Regions from separate parts of the Comamonas sp. wu1-DMT genome, predicted to be linked through region 1. Evidence: riboswitches for the same ligand, from Rfam matches in the RefSeq annotation. Region 1 holds a riboswitch; each other region holds the start of a gene.
What was found. Region 1 has a riboswitch for glycine ahead of gcvT (glycine cleavage system aminomethyltransferase GcvT). Riboswitches for the same ligand answer to the same signal wherever they lie in the genome.

Region 1 (2,254 bases):
CGCCCACTGGCCCTATGTCCATATGCATCCGGCGCAGACCGTGCAGGCACACAGGGATCTCGGCGGCCAATGGCTGCTGCCCATACACAACGGCACTTTCAACCTCGCCATGCATGCCTGGTGGGACCCCTTCGAGCAGATCCTGAGCCTGGGCAGGCAGCACGGCATAGAGATCGCCACGCCCATGATGGGTGAGCGCCTGGACCTGGATGCCCCCCATGCCGGATCGCCCTGGTGGCGCGCCTGCGCCGAGGCCGACAGCAAGGGACTGGATCTGCGCCCCGCGCAACCCTGAAGGTGCAACCCGCATGGCCGACAATGTCCTCATGGACATTTCGCGCACCTCACACCTTGCCGCCGCCTGCGCCGCGTCTCTGACCGCCTTGCTGCTCGGAGCCTGCTCCCACCTCTCCGATGGCAGCCAGCCCAAGCAACCACCGAATGCCGGCATCTCGATCACAGTTTCCGGGCAGCCGGAGCCGACGCCGGCTCCGCCATTGGACACGCAGCACAGGCGGCCACAGAGCATGGAATGGCCTGCCTGGATCAAGGCAGACTGCACACCCCCCGCCCAGCTCGATCGGCAACCGCAGCCACGCCGCCACACCACGCCTTTCATCAGCGCCCACTGGTTTCCGAACGGGCTGGAGACCACGGTGGTCTTCCGCCTGGAAGTCACGGCCCAGGGCGAACTCGGCCGTGTGGCCTACCAGCCCGCCGATACCGATCCCCGCATCGTGAAGTCCATCATGCGCTCGCTCGAACGCTGGAAGTTCAAGCCCGGCATGCGCCAGGGCCAGCCCGTGACGTCCTGCTTCGAACAACCCTACCAACTGGTGTTTCCGCGCCAGGAGATCGATGTTCCTCGTACGCCCGCCATGAACACAGAACCGCAGTGAGACCGCAAGCTCAATTCCAGCGATCTGTGCTCGAAAACCCCAGAATCCATCCGATTCGGTGGTGCAAGCCCCTTGCCCACCGCTAGAATCGCCAAGGTCAGGAGAGAGTGCCTGCAGCTTGAAGCTGCCTCGCACCGCCGAAGGCGCAGACCCCCAACCCGGTGTCAAAACGCTCAGGCAAAAGGACTGACAAGCGCTGCAAGGTGTGCAAACCTGCAGCGTCCCTTGCTGGAGAGAGATGCAGGCCGTCATTTCGTATGTGCGCCGGCATCCACCGAAGGAGCAAACTGCCCGATGCAATGCGTGCAGTGAATCTCTCAGGTAAAGCGGACAGCAGGGCAAGCCCGCCACGCATGGCCCAGTCATGCATGGCCACTCATTTTGGTTTGACCACCGGAGCGCTTGCCTGTGACTGCTGCTGACACCTCTTCCGATCTGCGTTCCACACCGCTGTTTGCACTGCACCAGAAACTGGGTGCCCGCATGGTGCCGTTTGCCGGCTACGCCATGCCCGTGCAATACCCTCAAGGCCTGATGGCCGAGCATCTGCACACGCGCAAGGCTGCCGGCCTGTTCGATGTCTCGCACATGGGCCAGTTGCTGTTGCGCGGCCCCGATGCCGCCGCCGCGCTCGAATCGCTGATGCCCGTCGATGTCATGGACCTGGGCCTGCACAAGCAGCGCTACGGCCTGCTGCTCGATGAACAAGGCGGAATTCTCGACGACCTGATGTTCGTCAACCGCGGCGAAGATCTGTTCCTCATCGTCAACGGTGCCTGCAAAGAGGCCGATATCGCTCATATCCAGAGCCGCATCGCCAGCCGCTGCGAGGTCGTCCCACTGCCCGAGCGCGTCCTGCTGGCCCTGCAAGGCCCGCAAGCCGTCACTGCCCTCTCGCGTCTGATTCCCGGTGTGACGCAACTGCTCTTCATGACCGGCAATTACTTCGACTGGCAAGGCCATGCGCTCTACATCACGCGCAGCGGCTATACGGGCGAGGACGGCTTTGAAATCTCCCTGCCCGGCGAAGCTGCCGAAGCCTTTGCCGAAGCTCTGCTGGCACAGCCCGAGGTGGCCCCCATCGGTCTGGGCGCACGCAACTCGCTGCGCCTTGAAGCCGGACTTTGCCTGTACGGCAACGACATAGACACCAGCACCACGCCGGTCGAAGCCGCGCTGAACTGGGCCATGCAGAAGGTTCGCCGCACCGGCGGCGAGCGCGAGGGCGGTTTTCCCGGTGCGGCCATCGTGCTGGAGCAATTGCAGAACCCTCAGTCGCTGCGCCGCAAGCGCGTGGGCCTGATCGCGCTGGAACGCATTCCCGTACGCGAGCCTGCCGTGCTGGAAAACATGGA
Region 2 (2,254 bases), on a different contig from region 1:
GAAGCCGCGATCCACATAGCGCGAGGCATAGGTCGAGAAGGAACCGGCCACCGGCATGAAGGCAGCCAGCTCGCCCAGGCTGGTCATGATGTAGTACACCATGATGCCGATGAGCAGATAGGTGAGCACGGCACCGCCGGGGCCGATCTGAGCGATGGCCGAGCCGGAGGCCACGAACAGGCCCGTTCCGATGGCGCCGCCAATGGCGATCATGCTCAGGTGGCGCTGCTTGAGCACCCGGTGCAAGCGGGGCTGGTTATCGTCACCATCACCAGTCGGCGCGAGCTGCTGGCTTGAGTTGGGTTGGGACATAAATGTCTTGTTGTAATGGTTTGCGCCCATCCGGACAAAACACCCAACCATCCCGCAGGCGCTGCGACAGGCAACGCAAAAAGGCGACCATGACGGTCGCGGGCAACAAGGACAAAGGAACGAAGCCATGACAGCAGAACGCCATGGCGGATAGGCCAGTTGCATCCTGAATCGGCAGCCACCCCAGTCGGGTGCTTCAATGGCAAAGCGGTGATATCGCCGGGCCCATTGACAGGCAAAGACGATATTTTGCCCAAATCCACCGCCGACCATGACCCGCCATGCCAATGCAGGGGCTGACTCTGGGGCTGCTCGGCGGCACTTGACAGCGTCTATCGCTATGAATTTAGAAGCACACTGCGCTTTAATAAATTCATTTTCATAGACAAATAATCAATATTCCCTTGAAGGATAAGCGGCAGGCGCTATCAAATAGCATGGACCCGACATGAGCAGCCATGGCTGAGCCTTGGCGCAGAAGTCTAGAAAACCCGTATATCCAGGCGCCGCCATTCTTCCTACATTTGCCCACAGGCTCTCAGCCCGGTGATGCCGAGAGAGACTGCAGCGCAAACTTGGCGCATGCAGCGCCGAAGGAGCAACCGCCCCGGAAACTCTCAGGCCAAAGGATCGGCATCGCTTTCACACACTCTGAAGAATGTCCGGACGTCATCGTCCGCCGGGCATACCGAAGGAGCAAGCGAGCAGCGCCGCAAGGCCCTGCCTCGTGAATCTCTCAGGTCCAGAACAGAGGGGGCGTTCGCTGCGCATGTTGCGCACGGGCTCCACCCTTGACGTTTCTGGAATCTGAATCATGAAGACAATCGCCGTCATCGGCGGTGGCATCACGGGCGTGACCACCGCCTACGCCCTCGCACGCCGCGGATTTTCCGTCACCCTGTTCGAGAAGCAGCGCTATGCCGCCATGGAAACCTCGTTCGCCAATGGCGGCCAGCTCTCGGCCTCGAACGCCGAGGTCTGGACCCATTGGTCCACCATCGTCAAGGGCCTCAAGTGGATGTTCAAGAGCGATGCTCCGCTGCTGCTCAACCCCAGGCCCAGCTGGCACAAGATTTCCTGGTTCTGCCAGTTTCTCGCTGCCATCCCCCATTACGAGAAAAACACCGTGGAGACCGCCAGGCTGGCGATTGCGGCACGTGAGCACCTGTTTGACTGGGCGGCCAGCGAAGGCATTGACTTCGATCTGAAGCAAAAAGGCATCTTGCATATCTACCGCGACCGAGCAGGCTTTGAACATGCGGGCAAGGTTTCCCAGTTGCTGGCCAAAGGCGGTCTGGAGCGCCGCGCCGTGACACCTCAGGAGATGCGCTCCATAGAGCCGACCCTGTCCGGAACCTTCTACGGCGGCTACTTCACCGAGAGCGACTCCACGGGCGACATCCACAAGTTCACCAGCGGCCTTGCCGCCGCCTGCGAGCGACTGGGCGTGCAATGCCGCTACGGCCAGGAAATCGTGTCGGTGAACAGCAATGGCAAGCAGGCCAGCGTGACCGTGCGCCAGGGCCTGGAAACCGAGACCTCGACTTTCGACGCCATGGTGGTCTGCGCAGGCACGGCCAGCCGCGCCCTGGCCGCCCAGCTCGGCGACAGCGTCAACATCTATCCGGTCAAGGGCTATTCCATCACGGTGAATCTGCCGGACGAAGCCAGCCGCGCCGCAGCCCCCGTGGTGAGTCTGCTGGACGACGAGACCAAGCTGGTCACCAGCCGCCTCGGCGACGATCGCTTCCGAGTTGCCGGTACGGCGGAGTTCAACGGCTTCAACAAGGACATCCGCGCCGACCGCATCCGCCCGCTCATCGAATGGGTTCAGCAGTGCTTCCCCGGTGTCAGCACGCGCAGCGTCGTGCCCTGGGCTGGCCTGCGCCCCATGATGCCGGACATGCTGCCGCGCGTGGGCCCCGACAACAAGCCCTGCGTG
Region 3 (2,254 bases), on a different contig from region 1:
AGTCAACCGTCGAAACTGTCTGACCGCCTTCCAGCTTGATAGTGCAGGCGTCTTGAGCCTGTGCTGTCATCGATGCAGCCACAAGAGACGAAGTGCACAAGAATCGCAAAATGACTGGCATCAATTTGCGTTTTCGAAATCGTTGATTTGCCATTGAAATTCCACAAATACCTTTTCTGAGCATGGTATTTGTGGTTCATATGGCGATTTCTAGGATTTTTCTTAAAAGCTTGGCGTGAGCCGGCTCTCACCGAGTTTTGAACTTCTCCCCACTCAGGCTTGCAATCAGGTCGGCTTCAGGCTGACCTGAGTCACTCACAGCCCCATACCGAAGCGGCAGCAATCGCCAACACCAGTTGCTGCACGCCGCCTGTCCTTAACAGCTGTTTTACGCTCCACACAAGCTGTTCGAATTGCATGACCGCCACGTACCGGCTCAAAGGGCCGCTTCTGCGTGCCGCGACAGGTTCGTGTCGTCCCTAAGCAGTCTGTCAACGCCTGAAGAATGAGCGAGCTCTTCGAGAGCACCGCTTGTTATTGCAGACGGCTTCACAGACGAAAACGCGGGCTTGCGCGAGCCATGGCGGGGTCGGACCGGCCTTGCGCACCCTGCGCCGGCGGCCGCAGAAGCACACCAATACAGGTATTAACCCGAATAAAGTCGCTGAAACTGGCTAAAATCGCGCCCATCCCGCGGGAGAGCGGAGCCTTTAGAGGGTTCCCGCCGAAGGCGCAAACTCCCATAATCGCTCAGGCAATAAGTACCGCAGGTGGGTCTGACAAGACCCGGATATCGCCAACTGGAGAGCAGCCCGCAACCACAAGTCTGCAGGGCTCACCGAAGGGGCAAGCATGTCCACCGCGAAGGTGCTCATGCGCAACTCTCAGGTAAAAGGACAGCGGGAGAGGCAAGCCGGACACTCCCGCCGATGTGAGTGGCTGGTCTATTTTCAAGTGCCTTCATGCTTCCTTCCGTCTCTTTGCTGGACTCGTTCCAGGCCTCCAACTTCACCGTCATGCTGGTCATCTATCTGGTGGCCATTACCGCCGAAGCCATGTCCGGCGCACTCGCCGCAGGCCGGCGCAATATGGATATCTTCGGCGTCGTCGTCATCGCCTTTGTCACTGCCCTGGGCGGCGGCACCATCCGCGACATGGTGCTGGGCCACTACCCCATCGGCTGGACCCAGCACCCTGAGTATGTGTATCTGGTCATCAGCTTCGGTCTGCTGACCACCGTGATTGCACGCCATATGCACAGGCTCAAGCAGGTGTTTCTGCTGCTGGACGCCATGGGTCTGATCGCCTTTTCGCTGATCGGCTGCAATACCGCGCTGGAGCTGGGCTACCCCACCATCGTCATCATCATGGCCGGCATGATTACCGGCATCAGCGGCGGCATCTTGCGCGATGTGCTCTGCAACCAGGTCCCCGTGGTGTTCCGCCGCGAGCTGTATGCCAGCGTGTCGCTGTCCGTATGCCTGATGTTCCTGGGCCTGCGCTATCTGGATGTCAGCCCCAATATCAGCACCATCGTGTGTTTTGCCGGCGGTCTGGCCTTCCGTCTGGCCGCCATTCGTTTCAAATGGCGCCTGCCGGTTTTTTCGTACCAGCAGCGCTGGGAATAAGATCGAGCTCCCCCTGTGGCGCTGCGCGCCTTTCCCCTCTCTTGCTACGCAGGAGGGGGACGCAGCCATCGCGGCGGGGCGGCCCTTGCCTGGCTGCTCTGACCTAGACTGCGCCATGCATTACTCATGTAGTTTCACTTTCCATGTCTGAACCGATCACATGGATGCCGGATGGCACCCCCTACAGCTCCAGATTCGGCGATCGCTATCACAGCGAGTTCGGCGGCCTCGACCAGGCCCGCCAGGTTTTTCTCGGTGGCTGCAACCTGCCAGCAGCCTGGGCCGATGCAGCGCAGTGGCGCATCCTGGAGACCGGCTTTGGCTTCGGCCTGAATTTCCTGGTCACCTGGGCGGCATGGAAGGCCGATCCCAGACGCCCGCGCATTCTGCATTTTGTCTCGGTGGAGGCCTACCCTGTCTCGCGCGAGGATCTGCTCGCGTTTTTGCCGGCCGATGAGGTACTGCGCGCGCTTGGCGAACAACTGGCCGAGCAATGGTGGGGACTGCTGCCGGGCGTGCATCGCCTTTCCTTTGATGACGGCCAGGTGCTGCTGACGCTCTATATAGGCGATGCCAGGACCATGCTGCGCAAGCAGCAGATGACGGCGGACAGCGTGTATCTGGAT

Region 2: it holds a riboswitch for glycine, as region 1 does, so the genes downstream of both, V8Z78_RS08305 (D-amino acid dehydrogenase) here and gcvT (glycine cleavage system aminomethyltransferase GcvT) in region 1, are expected to answer to the same signal.
Region 3: it holds a riboswitch for glycine, as region 1 does, so the genes downstream of both, V8Z78_RS10195 (trimeric intracellular cation channel family protein) here and gcvT (glycine cleavage system aminomethyltransferase GcvT) in region 1, are expected to answer to the same signal.

Annotation. Positions count from the first base shown of each region.
Region 1 covers NZ_JBANEM010000001.1:151,194-153,447, forward strand. The annotation lists gene V8Z78_RS00660 (MBL fold metallo-hydrolase) at 1-295, shown strand, start outside; gene V8Z78_RS00665 (energy transducer TonB) at 309-899, shown strand; glycine riboswitch at 988-1,098, shown strand; glycine riboswitch at 1,118-1,243, shown strand; gene gcvT (glycine cleavage system aminomethyltransferase GcvT) at 1,308-2,254, shown strand, end outside.
Region 2 covers NZ_JBANEM010000004.1:129,247-131,500, reverse strand. The annotation lists gene V8Z78_RS08310 (amino acid permease) at 1-312, opposite strand, end outside; glycine riboswitch at 856-955, shown strand; gene V8Z78_RS08305 (D-amino acid dehydrogenase) at 1,127-2,254, shown strand, end outside.
Region 3 covers NZ_JBANEM010000005.1:224,963-227,216, reverse strand. The annotation lists gene V8Z78_RS10200 (fimbrial protein) at 1-154, opposite strand, end outside; glycine riboswitch at 685-777, shown strand; glycine riboswitch at 791-910, shown strand; gene V8Z78_RS10195 (trimeric intracellular cation channel family protein) at 963-1,628, shown strand; gene mnmC (bifunctional tRNA (5-methylaminomethyl-2-thiouridine)(34)-methyltransferase MnmC2/FAD-dependent 5-carboxymethylaminomethyl-2-thiouridine(34) oxidoreductase MnmC1) at 1,772-2,254, shown strand, end outside.